Regions from separate parts of the Rhizobium sp. NZLR1 genome, predicted to be linked through region 1. Evidence: riboswitches for the same ligand, from Rfam matches in the RefSeq annotation. Region 1 holds a riboswitch; each other region holds the start of a gene.

Region 1 (4,969 bases):
GCGGGCGAGATAACCGTGCAGGTTCATCTGCCCGAGGCCGATCGCATGGCTCTCGTCATTGCCCTTTTCGATCGAGGGAACCGAGGAGATATGGCTCATGTCGGACACGGCCGTCAGCGCCCGGATCGAGGTCTCGATCGTCTTGCCGAAATTGGCGGAATCCATCGCCGCGGCGATGTTCAGCGAGCCGAGATTGCAGGAAATATCCTTGCCGAGATGCTTGTAGGAGAGGTCGTCATTGTAGTCGCTCGCCTCGCTCACCTGCAGAATCTCCGAGCAGAGATTGCTCATCGAAATGCGCCCGGCGATCGGGTTCGCCCGGTTCACCGTGTCCTCGAACATGAGGTAGGGATAACCGCTCTCGAACTGGATTTCGGCGATCACCTGAAAGAATTCGCGCGCCTTGATCTTCTTCTTGGCGATGCGGGCGTCTGCCACCATCTCCCGGTAGTTTTCCGTCACCGAAATCTCGGTGAAGGGCACGCCATAGACGCGCTCGACGTCATAGGGCGAGAACAGGTACATGTCCTCGTTATTCCTCGCGAGTTCGAAGGTGATGTCAGGCACGACGACGCCGAGCGACAGCGTCTTGATGCGGATCTTCTCGTCGGCATTTTCGCGCTTGGTGTCGAGAAAACGCATGATATCGGGGTGATGGGCGTTGAGATAGACCGCGCCCGCGCCCTGGCGCGCGCCCAGTTGATTGGCATAGGAGAAGCTGTCTTCGAGCAGCTTCATCACCGGAATGATGCCCGACGACTGGTTTTCGATCTGTTTGATCGGCGCGCCGGCCTCGCGGATGTTCGTCAAGGACAGCGCCACGCCGCCGCCGCGCTTCGACAGCTGCAGCGCCGAATTGATCGACCGGCCGATCGATTCCATATTGTCCTCGACGCGCAGCAGGAAGCAGGAGACGAGCTCGCCGCGCTGTTTCTTGCCGGCATTAAGGAAGGTCGGCGTCGCCGGCTGGAAACGGCCGGAAATGATCTCCTCGACCACGTCGCGGGCAAGTGCCTCGTGCCCACGCGCCAAGGCCAGCGCCACCATGCAGATACGATCTTCGTAGCGTTCGAGATAACGCTTTCCGTCGAAGGTCTTCAGCGTATAGCTGGTGTAATATTTGAAGGCGCCGAGGAAGGTCGGAAAGCGGAACTTCTTGGCATAGGCCTGGTCGAACAGGTCACGCACGAAATTGAAGGAATACTGGTCGAGAACCTCCTGCTCATAATAACCCTCGGTCACGAGGTAATCGAGCTTTTCCCGGAGATTGTGAAAGAACACCGTGTTCTGGTTCACATGCTGCAAAAAATACTGCTTCGCCGCCATGCGGTCCTTGTCGAGCTGGATCCTCCCCTCGTCGTCATAGAGGTTCAACATCGCGTTCAGCGCGTGGTAGTCGAGCGCTTCCGCCGCTTTCAAAGGGCGTTCGCCGGCGGGATGAGCAAAAGTGTTATGCGGTTTTGCGCCCGCATCCCGCGTCAGAGTTGTTCCCGTGTCCAAAATCGTTCCATTCCGTGTTTAACGTTGGCGACATCCGCTTCGGTGCCCAGCAGCTCGAACCTATAGAGGTACGGCACTTGGCATTTCTGTGAGATCACGTCGCCGGCGAGCCCATATGTCTCGCCGAAATTGCTGTTGCCCGCAGCGATCACGCCGCGGATGTGTCCTCGGCTCTCCGCATCGTTGAGGAAACGGATAACCTGCTTGGGAACGGCCCCCTTGCCCCCGTCGCCACTGTAGGTCGGCACAACAAGCACAAAGGGTTCACGGATACGGAATGCGTCTGCGGCACCTGTTGGAATGCGCGCCGCGCACATTCCAAGCTTGGCGACGAACCGATGGGTATTCTCGGACCGGCTGGAATAATAGACGATCAGCCCCATCGTTCGGCCTCGATCAGGAGAGCGCGCTGATCATGTCGGGACGGAAGCCGGCCCAATGCTGCTCGCCGGCGATGACGACGGGCGCCTGCATGTAGCCAAGGCTGCGGACGCGATCGAGCGCTTCGGCATCCTCGGAGATATCGACGATGTCATAAGCGACGCCCAGGCGGTCGAGGGCGCGGTAAGTGGCGGTACATTGGACGCAGGCCGGTTTGCTGTAGACGGTAATGGTCATGATATTCCTCGTGACGACGCGATTGGGACGCAGGGCATCGATCGGAAATCTCGCGATATCCGTCGAAACATTCTCTGATGGTTTGAACGATGCGGCCTGTTCAGCCGCCGGGCGTGATCCGCCCTCTGCTTAGCGCGGGTTGCGGCCTGAACTGAGATACTGACATGACTTCACCCCGAAGTGGCTCATGCGGAGGATCGAGCGGCCTTGCGAAACGCGACGCGGCTATCATCCGCAGCCATGCAACGCGACCTTCCGGACTCCCCGCCCGTGGACGTTTTGTTCGAGGCAGGTCTCCTGGCTCACGGGTCAAAGCATCCTGCCCAGCCTTCCCGGAGCATTATGCTCCAGTGGCCTGAAATCGGACAGTTGCTCGCCGCTTACAGTTGCGGGGGCAGCTCCGGCATAGCCGCGCCATAATGGCGCAACGCACCGTATTCCCGTCTTAGCCTGCGATTCTCACGAATCGAAGGAACCTCGAACACTAGATATGGTACGCGAATCCAAATTCGCGTCAATGGATGGTTTGTGCATTGCGTTACGGCAGGTTTGAAATCACTGCATTCCTGTGAAAAACAGGGATAACGAAAGCTTAAGGAAAACAGGCGGTGGACAAGGCTCGAACGAAGAGAGCCGGTCTATGGCCGCTCTCAGTTTGATGACAAACCTCCCTCTCCGCCTCATCCTCGGCCTTGTGCCGCGGATCTACTGCCTATCGACCGGAGGCAGATGCCCGGGACAAGCCCGAGCATGACGAAAGAGGGGTTGGCGTCCGTTGTCAGCGGTCTACGGTGACGAGCGCCGCAAGGACGTTATCGGATGTTTACATCCTTACTCGAAGCAATCGCAGCGCGTTGATCGTCACCAGCACCGTGGCGCCGGTATCGGCGAGGATCGCCGGCCAGAGGCCGGTGATGCCGGCAATCGTCGTCACCAGGAACACCGCTTTCAGGCCGAGCGCGATGGTAATATTCTGCAGGATATTGCGCATCGTGCGTTTGGACAATTCGATCATCCTTGCCACGTCGCCGACGCGCCCGTGCAGCACGGCGGCATCCGCGGTCTCCAGCGCCACGTCGGTGCCGCCGCCCATGGCAATGCCGATATCGGCTGCGGCCAGCGCCGGCGCGTCGTTGATGCCGTCGCCGACCTTGGCGACGACGAAGCCCTCGCGCTTCAATTCGACGACGACCCGCTGCTTGTCCTCAGGCATCATCTCGCCGCGCCAGTCGATGCCGAGCATGCCGGCAACGGCTGCCGCCGTCCGCTTGTTGTCGCCTGTCAGCATCATCGCCTTGACGCCGGCTGATTTGAGCGTGGCAAGCCCGGCCTGCGCGTCCTCGCGCGGTTCGTCGCGCATGGCGATCAGCCCGGCCGCAACATTGTTGACCAGCAGCACCGAGACGCTCTTGCCCTCGTCGTTCAGGTCAGTGATGCGTGCCTCCTGTTCAGCACCGAGTGCGCCGCGTTCGCGGGCAGCGGGCGGCGACAAAAGATCCAGCGCCTCGCCGCCGGCTTTGCCGCTGACCCCCTTTCCCGGCAGCGCCTCCAGTTCGAAGGCCGGCGGCATGGGAACGCCGTCCGCCTTGGCGCGGTTGAGGATCGCCAGCGCCAGGGGATGGCTGGAGCCCTGCTCCAGCACCGCCGCGCGCGACAAGACTTGCGCCTCGCTCAATCCGAAAGAAATGATATCAGTCACCTGAGGTTTGCCTTCCGTCAGCGTGCCCGTCTTGTCGAAGGCGACCATCGTCACCTTGCCGAGCGTTTCCAGCACCGCGCCGCCCTTCATCAGCAGCCCGCGCCGCGCACCCGAAGAAAGCGAGGCGGCGATCGCCGCCGGCGTCGAGATGACAAGCGCGCAGGGGCAGCCGATCAAGAGGATGGCAAGGCCCTTATAGATCCATTCGCCCCACGACCCACCGAACAACAGCGGCGGAACGATCGCGACAAGTGCGGCGACCACCACCACGCCGGGCGTGTAATAGCGCGAGAACCGATCGATGAAGCGTTCGGTCGGCGCCTTCGATTCCTGCGCTTCCTCCACCAGCTTGACGATACGGGCGATGGTATTGTCGGCTGCGGCCGCGGTGACGCGAACCCTGAGCACCGCATCGCCATTCACGGTTCCGGCAAACACAACGGCATCGACGCCCTTGCGCACCGGCGTACTCTCGCCCGTCACCGGCGCCTCATCGATCGCGCTCTCGCCTGAAATGATAACGCCGTCCGCCGAGATACGATCGCCAGGACGCACCATGATAATCGCGCCGACGGCAAGGCTTTCCGCCGGCACCTCCCGCGTCTGGCCATTGTCTTCGAGCAGCGCGCTCTTCGGCACCAGGGCCGTCAGCGACTGGATGCTTTCGCGCGCCTTGCCCGCAGCCACCCCTTCCAGCAGTTCGCCGACGAGGAACAGGAACACGACAGTTGCCGCCTCTTCGCCTGCATTGATGATGACCGCGCCGACGGCGGCGATCGTCATCAGCATCTCGATCGAAAACGGCGTGCCGGAGAGAGCCGCCATGACGGCGCGCCGCGCGATCGGCACCAGCCCGACCAGCATGGCCACGATGAAGGCATAGGATGCGATCGCCGGCACCAGATGGTCGATAGCATAGGCAGCAACGAGTGCGGCACCCGAAAGGATGGTCAGCCGCCCCTTCTTGCTCTGCCACCAGGGACCGGTCATCGGCGCATGGTCGTGCCTATGCAGCCCCTCGATTTCCTTCTGGCCATGGTCGTGGTCATGATCGTGACCTGCGTGATCATGGCTGGCATGATCGTGATCTCCATGGTCATGGCCCGCATGATCGCCATGATCATGTCCGTGGTCGTGATGATCGTGTGCGCC
Region 2 (4,969 bases), 1.4 Mb from region 1:
GTCTTCAAGCTCGCCAACTCTGTGTCATGAAGCGCCGATCAAAGGCGCGACCAAGTTCAGATCTCGCCTGAGACCTCACGACGGCGACGGTCAAGTTCTTCACTGTAGCGGCGCAGCGTATAGCTTTCGCTGAGCTGGCCGATCACCTTGCGTTCGATCAGGTTGTTGACGACGGCGAGTGCTTCGCTTTCGCTCTTGTCGAAGATCGCCGCCGCCTGCCTGGCATTCATCTGCGGCTGCAGGAAATCGTTGCGGTAGTGGATGAAATCGGCAAGCGTCGTGCCCTCGTCCTGCGCGTCGGTCGGGTTGGCGTAGATCTCCGGCACCAGCACGAGGCCTGCATATTTGTCGCTCTCCTCGACGAGGATGACGCGCTGGGTCGAGCCGATCGGGAAAGCCTGCTTGAATTCCTCCAGCGAAATACCCGCCCTTGCGGTCTTGACGTCGGCGCGCATCAGCTTGTCCACCGTCAGGTTACGGATCCAGCCGACGTCGTGGGCGCTACGGATGCTTTCGCCGCGCAGGTGGAAGCGCCAGGTGGCGAAGGAATAGCCGAAGGTTGAGCGGACGACGAGTGAGGAGGTGATGACGGCGGCGAGCACTAGAGCGGTGATCGGAAAATCGCCGGTGATTTCGAGCGCCAGGAACGTCATCGTCAGCGGCCCGCCGATGACGGCGACGGCGAGCGAGCTCATGCCGACGACGGCATAGATGACGGGCGTCAGCGTCGCATCGGCGAAATAGGGGCCGCAATAGGCAAAGAGCTTGCCGAGCAGGGCGCCCATGAACAGTGAGGCGAAGAACAGGCCGCCCCTGAAGCCGGAGCCGATCGAGATCGCCGAGGCCAGGGATTTCAACAGGAAGAGGCCGATCAGCGCCGGGATCGCCACCTCGCGGGAGAGATTGAGATGCAGCGCGCCGTGGCCGGCCGAGAGCACCTGTGGCGAAATCATCGCCAGAAGTCCGACGACGATGCCGCCGAGCGCCGGGCGGAAGGGCGGGGCGATCGAGCTCTTGCGCGCCAGCTCCTCGACGAAGGAGACGCCCTGCATGATCAGGATGCCGACGCCAGCGCAGAAGCCACCGAGCAGCATAGCCGGGATATAATCGGCCGGCACGACTGCGCCGAAGCTGCCGATGTCGATGGTGAAATCGCCGTGGGTGAGCAGCCTTGCGATGAGGGTGGAAACCAGGGCCGAGACGACCACAGGGGTCAGCGAGACGATCGTATAGGTGCCGATGATCAGCTCGAAGGCGTAGAAGGCGCCGGTCAGCGGCGCGTTGAAGGCAGCGGCGATAGCGCCCGCCGCGCCGCAGCCGACGAGGGTGCGCAGATCGGAGCGGCGAAGCTGCAGCTTCAGGCCGAATTTCGAGGCGAGGCCGGCGGCAAGCTGGGTATAGCCGGCCTCGAGGCCGACGGAGGCGCCGAACCCGTTGGAAATCAGGTTCTGCACGGCAACGATGATGCTGTCGGTCAAGGACAGGCGGCCGCCATGCAGCGCATTGGCCTCGATCGGGTCAACCATCGGTTTCTTGCGCCGTTTCGCCAGTACGGACAGCAACAGGCCGAGCAGGACGCCACCGATGACGGGGGCAGTGAGAAGCAGCAGCTTGTCGTCGATCACCGACGAGCTCAGCCGCTCGCTGTCGTCGATGCCGAAGACCATCTGATGCAGTTGATTGGAGACGTAGCTCATGCCGGTGACGGCGAGACCCGAGGTGATGCCGACGACGGCACCCGCCAGCGACAGGCCGACCTCACTGCGGCGGGTCAGCGCCCGCAGCCGCCCCGGGTCGAAGAAAACACGCAGCGCTCGGAACCGGCGCCGATCCAATTTCATAAGCATGGCAAGACAACTAGGCAGGAAGAGGCCCGGTCAAGGGCGATGGCGCAGTCCGCTTGCAGTGCAATTGTGGCGAAAAGCCGGCGCCCTGGATAAATATTTGTGACGTAAGTATCTGATAAATGACGATGTTTTAGGTAGGGTAAGTCGTGTTGCTGGCGTTGCCTCGCCTGTCTAGCCACTGCCGGCCGTCGAGGGCGGTTGACTTCACCCCTGAGCTTGCCTAACCATCCCTCAACGGATGGTCACCTGACCATCCTCGGATATAACGGATGGTTCCGGATCGGTGTTACGCCTTCCGGATGAAAAGGGAATGTGACGGGGCGGACCCAAGCCGGGCGCCTTCATCACAGCCGACCCCGCGACTGTAGAGCGGTCAGGGTCTTCCATCCGGCATCGAGCCCTTCCGGCCGGCGGCTTGCAATAATGCAAGCGGGCGGGACGGGCGACATGCCGGAAAAGCCACTGGACATGCATGATGATCAACCGGGGTCGGACGCCTCTTAAGTCTACGAATCGTCCACCTTTTCATCGATGCAGCCGGGAAGGCGAGGCAGATCCGCTGGCACGATCAGGGCGACCGGTTTCCGGTCTGCCCCGATCGCGGCCGATAACCGCGAGCCAGGAGACCTGCCATCCCGTGCCGGGCGAGAAGCCCAACCCTGGGCAAGAGGCCCGCTGCCAGCACGGAGGTTGTTTTGGCTGAACGATTGAATTCGGCGCGGCCTTGTGCGGCGCGATCGAGTGGGTGGGGTGCGGCATCCCACCAAAGGGGCGTCTGCGCATGACGACCGCTCCCTCCAACACCGTCTTCATCCTCGGCGGCGCCCGTTCGGGGAAATCCCGCTTCGCCGAGTCCCTTGTCATTTCGATCGGCCTCGACCGCCATTATCTCGCGACCGGCCGCGCCTGGGATGAGGAAATGCAGGCGCGCATTGCCCAACATAGAGCCGATCGCGGCCCGTCCTGGACGACGCATGAAGAGCCGCTCGATCTCGTCGGCAAGCTTGACGCTATCGACCGCGAGGGCGGCGTCGTGCTCATCGATTGCCTGACACTCTGGGTCACCAATCTGATGATGGATGAGCGCGATATGGCGGCGGAATTTGCCGCGCTCACCGATTTTCTGCCGCAGGCGAAGGCGCAGCTCGTTTTCGTTTCCAATGAGGTCGGCCTCGGCATCGTGCCGGATAATCGCATGGCGCGGGAATTCCGCGATCATGCCGGCCGGCTGCACCAATCAATTGCGGCCAAGGCCGCCGAAGTCTATTTCATCGCGGCAGGCCTGCCGTTGAAAATGAAGGGTTAAGTTCATGAACCAGCAGAAAATTCCCGCAACCGTCATTACCGGCTTTCTCGGCGCCGGCAAGACGACGATGATCCGCAACCTGCTCACCAATGCCGGCGGCAAAAAGATCGCGCTCATCATCAACGAGTTCGGCGATCTCGGCGTCGATGGCGAGGTGCTGAAGGGCTGCGGCGCTGACAATTGCACCGAGGACGATATCATCGAGCTGACCAATGGCTGCATCTGCTGCACCGTCGCCGACGATTTCATCCCGACGATGACGAAGTTGCTCGAGCGTGAACAGCGGCCCGACCATATCGTCATCGAAACCTCGGGCCTTGCCCTGCCGCAGCCGCTGGTCGCGGCCTTCAATTGGCCTGACATTCGCACCCAGGTGACGGTCGATGGCGTCATTACCGTGGTCGACAGCGCGGCTGTCGCCGCCGGCCGTTTCGCCGACGACCACGATGCCGTCGAGGCGGCGCGCGGCGCAGATGAATCGCTCGATCACGAAAGCCCGATCGAGGAGTTGTTCGAGGATCAGCTGACTTGCGCCGATCTGATCGTACTCAACAAGACCGACCTGATCGACGCTGCCGGCCTTATCAGGGTTCGCGACGAGGTCGCCTCCCGCACGGTGCGCAAGCCGGTGATGATCGAGGCGAAAAATGGCGAGGTGTCGGCCGGAATTCTGCTCGGCCTCGGCATCGGCACGGAGGACGATGTCGCCAACCGCAAATCGCATCACGAGCTGGAGCATGAGGACGGCGCGCCGCACGACCATGACGAATTCGACAGCTTCGTCGTCGAACTCGGCCCGGTCGCCGATCCCGCCGGCTTCATTGCTGGCCTGAAGACGATTATCGCCGACCATGACGTACTGCGTCTCAAGGGTTTCGTCGATGTCGCCGGCAAGCCGATGCGCCTGCAGATCCAGGCCGTCGGCAACCGCATCGACCATTATTTCGACCGTGCCTGGGCCCCGAGCGAAACGCGCGCCACGCGCCTCGTGGTCATCGGTCTGCACGAGATGGACCAGGACGCTGTTAGGGCGGCGATCGAGGCGCTGGCGTAATCCCATGCATCTGCTTCTGGCCCAACAGGGAACGATCAGCGACTGCGAGGAGGCGATCGACCTCGGGCAGACGCCGGGCGATATCGTGTTCCTGTCGGCCGCCGACAGCGAGCTTGCCGCCATCGCAGCCGCCCATCGCGAGCATGGGGCGGCGCCTTCGCTGAGACTTGCCAGCCTGATGAGCCTCAAGCATCCGATGTCGGTCGATACCTATGTCGAACGCACGGCGCGGCATGCCAGGCTCATCATCGTGCGTGCGCTCGGCGGTGCCAGCTATTTCCACTATACGCTGGAGGCGCTGCACGCGGCAGCGTCCCGCGCCGGTGCGCTGATTGCGGTCTTGCCGGGCGATGCCCGGCCGGATGCGGGGCTCGTTCCTTTTTCCAACGTTGATCTCGACGATATGAATGCGCTCTGGGCCTATCTGATCGAAGGCGGCGACGCCAATGCGCGCGGCTTTCTCGATTATGCCTCGGCGATGTTGTCAGGTGCCGAGAAGCCGGCGCCGGCAGTGCCTTTGATGAAGGCGGGCATCTGGTGGCCGGGGCGGGGGCTGATCGGGGTGCAGGAGTGGCGGCAGGTTGCCGGTTCGCATGTCGCGCCGCCTTCGTCCGTCGAGCAGGGGGGTATCCCACATTCGACGGAGGAGGTGGCGTTTGGGCCAATCGTCGCCATCAGCTTCTACCGCGCCCTCGTCCAGAGCGGCGAGACCGCCCCGATCGAGGCACTGGTCGAAGCGCTGGCGGCGTTCGGCCTGCGGCC
Region 3 (4,969 bases), 1.2 Mb from region 1:
CGCCAGGTTGAGATCGTGCAGCGCGACGATGCAGGTGATGCCGAGTTTCGAGATCAGTTGGAGAATGTCGAGCTGATGCTGGATATCGAGATGATTGGTCGGCTCGTCGAGCAACAACTCGCTCGGCGCCTGCGCCAGCGACCGCGCGATATGGACACGCTGGCGCTCGCCGCCCGACAGCGTCTGCCAGAGCTGGCCCGCCCGCTCCCCCATGTCGACCCGTAACAAGGCCTCATCGACCGCGGCATCGTCCTCCGCGCCCCAGGGCGAGAGCAGCCCGCGATGTGGCGTGCGGCCGAGCCGCACCGCGTCGCGCACCGTCAGCTGCGTATCGGTCGTCGACTGTTGCTCGACGAAGGCGATGCGCCGCGCAAGGGCTGCGCGTGACAGCGAGGCGATATCGTCTTCGCCCAGCCGGATGACGCCACTGCGGACCTTCCGCAGCCGGCAGATCAGCCTGAGCAGGCTCGATTTGCCGGAGCCGTTCGGCCCGAGCAGACCGAGCACCTTGCCCTTTGCCACCGTCAGGCTGACGCCGTTGACGATGACCGTGTCGCCGGCGGCGAAACTCACCGCATCGATGGTAATGCTCATGCACTCCTCCGGACGCGATAGAGGATGACGGCGAAGGCCGGCGCGCCGAAGAGCGCCGTGACGACGCCGATCGGCAGGACCTGCTGCGGGATGATGATGCGCGAGACGATATCGGCGCCGACCATGTAGATTGCGCCGCCGAGCGCCGTTGCCGGCAGCAGCCGCCGATGGCCCGGCCCGACGAGAAAGCGGGCGGCATGCGGAATGACGAGGCCGACGAAGCCAATCGAGCCCACCACGCTGACGACGCTTGCCGTCATCGCCGCCGTCAGGCCGAACAGCAGGATCTGGACGCGGCGCACGGCAATGCCGAGCGAGGCCGCCGCATCCGTGCCGAAGGAGAAGGCGTCGAGCGCCCTGACATGGGCCATGCAGATGACGAAGCCGGCAAGCGCGATCGGCACCGAGAGATAGACATCCGGCCAGCGCACGCCGCTGAGCGACCCCAGAAGCCAGAACAGGATGCCGCGCGCCTGCTCGGCATTCGCCGATGTCGTCACTATGTAGGAGGTCAGCGCATTGAAGAGCTGCGAGCCGGCGACGCCGCAAAGGATGATGCGCTCGCCGGTTCCCCCCGCACCCGTCGCAAGGAAGCCGATCAGCAGAAAGGCGATGACCGCGCCGATGAAGGCGCCGCTCGACAGGCCGAAAACACCGTAGCCGAAGCCGAGGATCATCACGCAGACCGCTCCCGTCGAGGCGCCGGCAGAGATGCCGAGCACGTAGGGTTCGGCCAGCGGATTGCGCAGCAGCGCCTGCAGCACGGCGCCACAGAGCGAGAGCGACGCGCCGGCGCTGGCCGCAACCAGCGCCCGGCTCAGCCGATAATCCCAGACGATGCCCTGGTGGATGCGGCTGAGCTCGAAATCCGTGCCGAACAGCCGGTTCGACACCGCCTCCGCCGTGGTCGCTAGCGGGATCGCGATCTCCCCGATCGAAACAGCGAGACTGATCATCAGCCCGAGAAGCAGAAAGGCAGAAATGGTGAGCGCGCCAAGCGCCCACCATCCGTGTTGTCTGACCGACATTGCCTTCACTGCGAGAGACCGAAGGACTTGATGCCGTTCGCCAAGGTCTCGATGCCGTCGATCGTACGGATCGTCGGGTTCATCGATTGCGCGTCCATCATCACGAAGTGCTCGTTCTTGACCGCGTCAAGCTCCTTGGTCACCGGGTCGTTCTCGAGAAAATCGATCTTGACCTTCGGATCGTCGGCGGCGTAGCGGCGCCGGTCCATGGTCGCCAACACGATAACCGCCGGGTTCGCCTGAGAAATGGTTTCCCAGCCAACCAGCGGCCATTCCTCTTCGGTTGTCACGACATTCCTGGCGCCGATCGCCTTCAGGATATAGGCAGGCGCGCTGTTCTTGCCAGCGATGAAAGCATCGCCATTGACTTGCTTGCTGGAGAACCAGAAGACGATGGGCAGGTTCTTGCCCGATGCGCCTGATATCGACGCGACGGCATCCGCCTCGCGCTTCTTCAACTTGGAAATCAGCGCATCGCCGCGCTCCTTCACGTCGAAGATCTCCGAGAGCTCGGCGATCTCACGGTAGACCAGCTCCATCGTGAACAGCTCCTTGCGCACACCGTCGCCGCCATCGGTGTTGACCTTGGCGACGCAATCGGCCGGCGCGAGATAGGTATTGATCCCGAGATCCTGGAACTGCTCCCGCTTGCCGACGGAGCCCTGCGCGCCGACATGCCATTCGAACTCGGCCGCCACCAGGTCGGGCTCCCGCCCAACAACGGATTCGAAGCTCGGATCATTGTCGGCGAGACGCTTTATCTTGCTGTTAGCCTCGGCATATTGCGGCAGGACGGGACCGACCCAGACGGCCGTACCAGCAATCTTCTCGGCAAGGTCGAGCGAGAAGAGAATTTCAGTCATGCCCTGGCCGATCGAAACGATCTTCGACGGCGCCTTCTGGAACGTCACCTGCTGACCGCAATTGGTGATGGTCAAAGGATATTGGGTGGCGGCAAGGCTCGGTGCCGCAAGGCCGATCAGCCCGAAGGCAAATGTCATGGTGGCGAGAATCTGGCGCATGAAAAACCTCGATTGAAGAGAAAAAGCATGGTTATGCCGCACCCGCGGCCGAAGGCACGGTGATACGTGCGCTAACCGCAGGAGGCCCAATCGAGACGGATGCATGCCGAAATTCGGCGAAGGTTCAGAAGGTCAATCATGTCTGTTCCTTGTCCGGGCATCCCCGCCCGGTTGATTGGATCGTGATTGACGGCAGGTCTCCTGGCTTGCGGATATCCGTCGGTTCATCCGCCTTCCCGCGATATCTCGCAGTGGCAGGGCTATAAGCCCTTCAGAGATGGCCAGTCGCTGGCCACACCTGAGATGATCGACAATCCGCATACAGTTGCGGGGGCAGCCACGGTCTCGGTCCCTGCTGGGTCGTCCTTACCGTGTTCCCTATTAATCCCCTTGGAGTCATCTTCAGGGAACCGTCGCCCCCAGTTACGTCGCCTGCCCGCAAGACGTCAATGCCTATTGCGGAGGATTGGGTTCGTGCGGGTGAAAAATAGAGACGGAACGTAGGGGGCCTGTTGGCCGGTGTAATACCTGCATCCTCGCCTCCTCAGGATGAGGCTCTCTTGAGCGTTGGCGCCGCTTTCTCCCGTTCCCGCTGTCGTGAGCGCGGCATCCGCCAACGTCCCTGATGCTGATGTGCGCAGCCCGAGAGGGCGAAACCTCGAAGCACGCCGCACGCTACTTCTTGCTACAACGCATCCAGCGGTATCTTCAGATACCGCCGCCCATTTCCCTCCGGCTCCGGCAATCTGCCTCCCCGAATATTCACCTGTAGCGCGTGCAACATCAGTTTCGGCTTCGGCAGCGTGCGGTCGCGCGCCTGGCGCAGCGCCACAAAGCCGGCCTCGTCGATGCCTGATATATGCGGGTTACCGTTTTTCTGGGCGGCCACCTTGCTTTCCCAGCGCGCGTGGCGTCCGCCGGGCTGATAGTCGTGGCCGGAAAAGAGCCGGGTCTCATCGGGCAGCGACAGGATGACCTGGATCGAGTGCCAGAGGGCGCTGGCGCTGCCGCCGGGGAAATCCGTGCGCGCCGTGCCGGAATCCGGCGTAAATACGGTGTCGTGCACGAAGGCGGCATCGCCGATCAGATAGGTCACCGAAGCAAGCGTATGGCCGGGCGAAAACATCACACGGGCTTCAAGCCCACCGATCTCGAAGGTGTCGCCATCGGCAAACAGCCGGTCCCACTGCGAGCCGTCGGTTTCGAGTGCCGGCAAGTTGTAGATCTCCTTCCAGAGCACCTGGACGTCGGTGACATGGGCGCCGATCGCCGTCGGCGCGCCGGTCTTTCTCTTGAGGTAATGCGCGGCGGAGAAATGATCGGCATGCGGATGCGTGTCGAGGATCCACGCGACCGTCAGCCCCTCGCTGTCAATATGAGCGAGGATGGCGTCGGCATTCGCCGTTCCCGTCGCGCCCGACATCTCGTCGAAATCGAGCACCGGGTCGATGATGGCACAGCGTTTTGTCACCGGGTCTGAAACGACATATTGCACGCTGCAGCTGCGGGGCTCGAAGAAAGCCTTCACACCAGCCGCCTGCCCAGCCCGCTTTTCCAGCCAGCGGCGTGCGCCGGCAAGATCGAAGCCGAGTCTTTGGCCGAAGACCTCGACCTCTCCGGGCTGCATCCGCCCGTCGAGCACCTCTCCCAGCACATAGAGCGTCAGCGCCCGTGTGCCGCTCTTGCAATGAGCAACGACCGGCCCCTTCGCCTGCGTCATCGCCATCTGGAAAGCGCGGATATCGGCCTCGGTGATCTCGGCCCCTTTCACCGGCACGAAGCTGTAGGCGAGCCCCGCGGCAGCAGCAGCAGCCTTTTCCGCGGCATTGCCAGGCTGCCCCGGCTCCTCGCCATCCGGCCGGGCATTGATGACGCCGGCAAAGCCGTTTGCCGCAAAAGCGGCAAAGCCCGCGGCAGCGGGCTGTCCCGTCACCGATATCAGCTCATTGACCCTCACGGATGTCATCGAAGCCCCCATGCTACCTGCATCATGCAGTATCGCATGTATATCGATACAATCTCACAAGTATATTGCCGAGCGCAAGAATAGGCGTTTGGCTCTCCCCGCGCCTGCGGCAAGTCCGCAAACCTGAATGATGCCGGCTACGCCATCGAAGCCGCCTTCAACCGCGCCTTCTCCCGCGCCTTCGCCATCCCGCCGGTCGCCTGGCGGGCGATGGCGCGGGAATAGAGCGAGAGTGGGCGTCAGACATCGAGCCGATAGCATTCACCTGGTCGGCAAAGCTTCCGCATCCTGCCCTTTTCCGCCAGCCCCGGCGCCCCCCAAGAGAGCCTCATCCTGAGGTGCCCCGAAGGAGCCTCGAA
Region 4 (4,969 bases), 350 kb from region 1:
CAACCTGCCGCTTGCCGATTTCGCCGCCGAGGATGCGATCCTTGCGACATCGTGGGAATGCCTGCCGCTGACGCCGGATCACGGCGGCCCGATGCGCCTCGTCGTACCGCATCTCTATTTCTGGAAAAGCGCCAAATGGCTGCGCCGCATCGAGCTGATGCCCGCCGACCAGGCCGGCTTTTGGGAAAAGAACGGTTACCACATCTATGGCGATCCGTGGCGCGAGCAGCGCTATTCCGACGATTGAGCCTTCGGCCGCAGAAAGCGGCCCAGCGCAAACGTCACAAGGGCGAACAGAGCGGCGAGCCCCGTCAGCGACGCCATGCTGGCGGGATGAAACGGCACTTTGCTCCAGCGCGGCTTGACGACATCGGCTGTGTTGAAGGCCTCGCCGCTGAACCTGCAAGTGATGAGCGCCAGGCTGCGCCGCACCATGTCGGCATCGACCGCGGAAATGATTTCATTAGCCGCAACGGCCTCCCGCGGCATCTCACGCATCTCAAGCAATACCGCCTTGGCCGCCGCGAGATAAGCATGAGCACATTCGTTGAACGGGCTCTCCTCGTCGCTCACGCTGCCCGGCATCCGCCCCCAGAGACAATAGGAATATTGGATTTCGGCATAGTTCAGAACGCGCCGGAACAGCTCGTTTGTATCAGTCGCGCGTGACGCCAACCCGATAATTTCGCCGCGGTAGTCTGAAATCACCGCCATCTCGCCATGCGAGATTTCCGGGATATCGAGGCCGGTATCGCTGCCGCCGACGCTGCGGCTATGGGCAAGCGCGTTTTCGCCAACCGCACAAAACCAAGCGGCGGCGGCAAACGCCGTCGACAGAATCGATATGGTTTTGCTGCTTTTCATACTCGCTCGAAAAACTTGAGGGCGCCGGCAAGGCGGCGCCCCTCGATGCGTTCAGTGAAATGCCGGTGCCGGTCGAGCCCGCTGCCCGCCCTTCACGGCAAGCAGCTTTTCCGCCAGCGCTCCGAAGCCAAGACCGAGCGTTGCCCAGAGGATCACCTGCATGCCGAGCGAGGTCGTGCGGAAACGCCAGAGCACCATCGCCGAGAACTTCTCCGGCACTTCGTTGATCGACGGCAGCAAATAGAGCACCAGGCCCATGAAGACGAGATAGGTGATGCCGGCGATGATCGCCCCGTTCCACAGACCGAAACGCTCGGAAAGGCGCCGCGACAGCGCCACCGCGGCAATCAAAGCAGCGATCGAGACGACGATCATCAGGAAGAACAGCTCGGTCCTGACGCCGATCGTATCGGGATTGCCGACCGCCGGCGGATTGGCCGGATACTTGATGCCGGGAACGACGACGATCGCCACGAAGGCGGCAAGGGCGATGACCGCCGAGGTGCCGCGTGCCGAAAGCCTGCTGATGCGGCCGTGCACGAAAGCGAAAGCGAGCGCGAAAAGCCCGCCGACGGCAATGCTGTAGGCCATGACGCCGGTGAAGAGGCCAAGACCGGCCTGCGTGGCACGGCTGACGATCTCAGGTTCGGCAGCTTCGCCCGCCGCCTGGGCGCTCGCCTCCTCGAAGGCGATCGCCGCATCGACCAGCGGCTCGCCGAAGATATGCGCGAAAGCAAAAACCAGAATGCCAGCGATCAACCCCGCGAGCATGCCGCGAAGTAGAAGATTTCCGACCATGTCAGGATCCCCCTTAGTGGCAGGGAAAGCCGAGGAGATGACGGCCGTCATGCACGAATTCGTGCACATACATGCCGTTGAACAGCGCCATCGCGCCTTCCTCGGTGCCGACGAAATAGATGGCGATCAGCATCAACAGGCCGCCGAAGATCGCCCAAGGCAGGATTTCTCCTACCGGGATTGGCGCCGGTGCCGCGACGGGCGCAAAAGTGGTGTCAGACATGTATTCCTCCGGGAATGACGCGTTCAGTCGAAAGAGTGCTTATGCGGCAGGGTCTGACTTCCAGCGCGAAGAACCTTCGACACGCTGGTCACAGCGGCGCGACCGTGCCGGATTTACACCGGCTTCCAAACCCGCAACAGCACGGTTATATCTGCAGGCCGAAGAGCCTGTCAACGAAACTTCATGAAGCGGCGAAGGGCTGTTCCCACCGCTATCCGGAGATCGCAACGACCGTGAATACGCGTCTTATCTGGATCTGCCACGGCGCGACGGCAGCGAGCCGCAAGGCCCTGTTCCCGCTCGATGAACCGCTGGACAACAAGGCCGCGGAAGAAGCGGCCAGGATGACCGCCCTGCCCCGCGCCGATCGTATTGTCACCAGCCCGGCTTTGCGCGCCCGCCAGACGGCCGAAGCCCTCGGCCTCGACGCCCGGATAGATCAGGCGCTTCGCGACTGCGATCACAGGCGCTGGGCCGGCAGGTCGATCGCCGCGATCGAGGCAGAAGAGCCGGAGAACCTCATGGCCTGGATGTGCGATCCTGAAGCGGCTCCGCACGGGGGCGAGAGCCTTGTTGATCTCAGAACACGTGTCGGCGGTTGGATGGACAATGAATCCGCTCTCGGCGGCCATGTGATCGCCGTCAGCCACGCGGCCGTCATCCGAGCGGCGATCGCGTACGTACTTCAGGCGCCGCTCTCCTCCTTCTGGCTCGTCGACGTCGAGCCGCTTGGCATTGTTCGCATGACCAGCAATGGACGGCGCTGGTCTCTGCGATTCCAGCATTAGCGATCCCTCATTTTATCCAGCCTTACACAAGCAAATCGCGTCATCTCTATTGAACCCGGTTCTACCGGGACTACTTCCTTGTCCCAAGGAGATGGAAGACATGACATATGACTGGAGTGGGGAGCGCACGCGGCGCCTGCGTTTGGTGCGTGTCGCCACAATTGCGGTTCTGGTCGGTCTCATCGTCAGCGTACCGCTGCTGATCGTTACCGCCTGAAGCACGAAAAGGGCGAGCGGTGCCACGGCACGCTCGCCTTCGTTCTTTCCCCCGCCTGCCGGTCTGCAACCACGACGACGATCGCGCTCAGCGTTTTACCCGGTTCCGCGAAAGCGCCCTCAGTCCCTCCACGGCACAGCCATAGGCTGCCCCTCTGATAATTCGCCTTCTGGTTTCAACGAACATTTCAGACTTTCATGATTACTTCGGCGCGGGTGGAGTCGGAGAAGACCATATGCCGGTGTTTTTCCAAAGCAAGGCCGGAAGGCAATGCGTGTCGATTGTCGGGCTTGGGATAACCCTCTGGCTCCTCGGCGCGCTGTTGCAGCTTGACGACAGCCTTGTCTTCTTCATGACCGGTTTCGGCGAATACGGCGCCGACAAGCTCGTTCTGGCGCTCGGTATCGCCGGCGCCATGAGCTTCATCTATTCGGTGCTGCGCATCGCCGACCTGCGCAAGGAAACCGAACTGCGCGCCGCCGCTCAGGCGAAGGCCGATTGGACCGCCACCCACGACCATCTGACCAAACTGCCGAACCGCTACGCCTTCGAGCGCAAGATTCTCTCACGGCCAGTCAAGGACGACGAGTACGAGGTCGAAGAGTGGAGCCGCAACGTCACCATCTTCTCCGTCGATCTCGACGGCTTCAAGAAGGTCAACGATCTCGTCGGTCACAAGGGCGGCGACGTTCTGTTGATCGAGGTTGCCAGACGGATCTGCGCGCTCGGCAACGCCGATTGCGTCTATCGCTTCGGCGGCGACGAATTCATCATTGTCGCCTTTGCTCTGACGGCGCAGCGCGAGGAGCGTTTTGCCAGGCTGCTGATCCAAGCCGTCACCCGGCCGATCCATATCGATGGTTTTGCCGTCGAAGTCGGCGCCAGCGTCGGCTATGACCGTTGGGCCGAGCGAGCCGAACCGCTGGAAGATGCCGCTCATCGTGCCGACCTCGCCATGTACGAGGCGAAATCTCGAGGACCCAACCACTATTTCGTTTTCGAACCTGCAATGCAGGACAAGGTAACGGAACGCGCTGCACTGGAAACCCGGCTGCGCGCGGCAATCGCCAATAAGGCGATCAAACCCTTCTATCAGCCGCTGATCGACCTGAAGACCGGTCAGCTCTGCGGCTTCGAGGCGTTGGCGCGTTGGATCGGCGACGATGGCGTCAACATTCCGCCTCCGGTCTTCATCGATATCGCCGAGGAAACCGGCATGATCACTGCGCTGTTCGAGGATCTCCTTGCTCAGGCCTGCAGCGATGCACTCACCTGGCCCGAGCATGTGACATTGTCTTTCAACGTCTCGCCGGTCCAGATGGAAGACAGGCTGTTGACCTCGCGCATTCTCAAGGTGCTTTCGGCAAGCCGGCTGCCGCCGCAGCGCCTGGAAGTCGAGATCACCGAGAACGCGCTGATCCAGGATCCGGCCATCGCCGCCGTGATTCTCGACGAACTGCACGCCGCCGGCATCCAGATCGCACTCGACGATTTCGGCACGGGCTATTCGAGCCTGGCCCAGCTCGCCCGCTATCGTTTCGACAAGATCAAGATCGACAAAAGCTTCATCGCCACCTATCGCGACGACGAACGTCAGGAAAAAATCGTCCGCGCCATGCTCGGACTCGGCAGGAGCCTCAACATCAAGACGACCGCTGAGGGCGTCGAGGAGCACGGCCAGCTCGCCTTCCTGCTGCAGCTCGGCTGCGACATCGGCCAAGGCTATCTTTTCGGTAAGGCGATGCCCGCCGCCGAGGCGGGCATCTTCATCAGCGATCGTAATGCCAGTCTAGCCTCAACGGCCTGACGTTATGCCTACCGTTTTGACGCAATTCCGGACGGAAAACTGCTTCGCACTTTTCCTGGAATTTGCTCTAAAAGACCTGACGCAGGATTACGAAGAGCACGAAGGCGATTGCGATCGAGGCCGGCAGCGTCAGCACCCAGGCCATCAGCATGTTGCGCACGGTCGACCATTGCAGGCCGGAACCGTTCGCCGCCATGGTGCCGGCGACGCCCGACGACAGCACATGCGTGGTCGAGACCGGCAGGCCGAGTTGATCGGCCGAGGCGATGGTG

What was found. Region 1 has a riboswitch for cobalamin ahead of nrdH (glutaredoxin-like protein NrdH). Riboswitches for the same ligand answer to the same signal wherever they lie in the genome.
Region 2: it holds a riboswitch for cobalamin, as region 1 does, so the genes downstream of both, cobU (bifunctional adenosylcobinamide kinase/adenosylcobinamide-phosphate guanylyltransferase) here and nrdH (glutaredoxin-like protein NrdH) in region 1, are expected to answer to the same signal.
Region 3: it holds a riboswitch for cobalamin, as region 1 does, so the genes downstream of both, J3O30_RS14180 (ABC transporter substrate-binding protein) here and nrdH (glutaredoxin-like protein NrdH) in region 1, are expected to answer to the same signal.
Region 4: it holds a riboswitch for cobalamin, as region 1 does, so the genes downstream of both, J3O30_RS18310 (CbtB domain-containing protein) here and nrdH (glutaredoxin-like protein NrdH) in region 1, are expected to answer to the same signal.

Annotation. Positions count from the first base shown of each region.
Region 1 is NZ_CP071632.1:4,059,998-4,064,966, forward strand. Features, by position in the region: gene nrdE (class 1b ribonucleoside-diphosphate reductase subunit alpha) at 1-1,500, opposite strand, end outside; gene nrdI (class Ib ribonucleoside-diphosphate reductase assembly flavoprotein NrdI) at 1,479-1,883, opposite strand; gene nrdH (glutaredoxin-like protein NrdH) at 1,897-2,118, opposite strand; cobalamin riboswitch at 2,388-2,613, opposite strand; gene J3O30_RS19980 (heavy metal translocating P-type ATPase) at 2,942-4,969, opposite strand, start outside.
Region 2 is NZ_CP071632.1:2,683,050-2,688,018, reverse strand. Features, by position in the region: gene J3O30_RS13400 (adenylate/guanylate cyclase domain-containing protein) at 1-30, shown strand, start outside; gene J3O30_RS13395 (chloride channel protein) at 57-1,847, opposite strand; cobalamin riboswitch at 2,101-2,497, shown strand; gene cobU (bifunctional adenosylcobinamide kinase/adenosylcobinamide-phosphate guanylyltransferase) at 2,629-3,153, shown strand; gene cobW (cobalamin biosynthesis protein CobW) at 3,158-4,207, shown strand; gene cobN (cobaltochelatase subunit CobN) at 4,212-4,969, shown strand, end outside.
Region 3 is NZ_CP071632.1:2,835,627-2,840,595, forward strand. Features, by position in the region: gene J3O30_RS14170 (ABC transporter ATP-binding protein) at 1-594, opposite strand, end outside; gene J3O30_RS14175 (iron ABC transporter permease) at 591-1,622, opposite strand; gene J3O30_RS14180 (ABC transporter substrate-binding protein) at 1,628-2,644, opposite strand; cobalamin riboswitch at 2,818-3,074, opposite strand; gene blh (bifunctional sulfur transferase/dioxygenase Blh) at 3,330-4,610, opposite strand.
Region 4 is NZ_CP071632.1:3,706,738-3,711,706, forward strand. Features, by position in the region: gene J3O30_RS18295 (sulfite oxidase-like oxidoreductase) at 1-247, shown strand, start outside; gene J3O30_RS18300 (hypothetical protein) at 232-864, opposite strand; gene J3O30_RS18305 (CbtA family protein) at 916-1,662, opposite strand; gene J3O30_RS18310 (CbtB domain-containing protein) at 1,676-1,885, opposite strand; adenosylcobalamin (AdoCbl) riboswitch at 1,899-2,041, opposite strand; gene J3O30_RS18315 (histidine phosphatase family protein) at 2,119-2,673, shown strand; gene J3O30_RS18320 (bifunctional diguanylate cyclase/phosphodiesterase) at 3,126-4,697, shown strand; gene J3O30_RS18325 (inorganic phosphate transporter) at 4,765-4,969, opposite strand, start outside.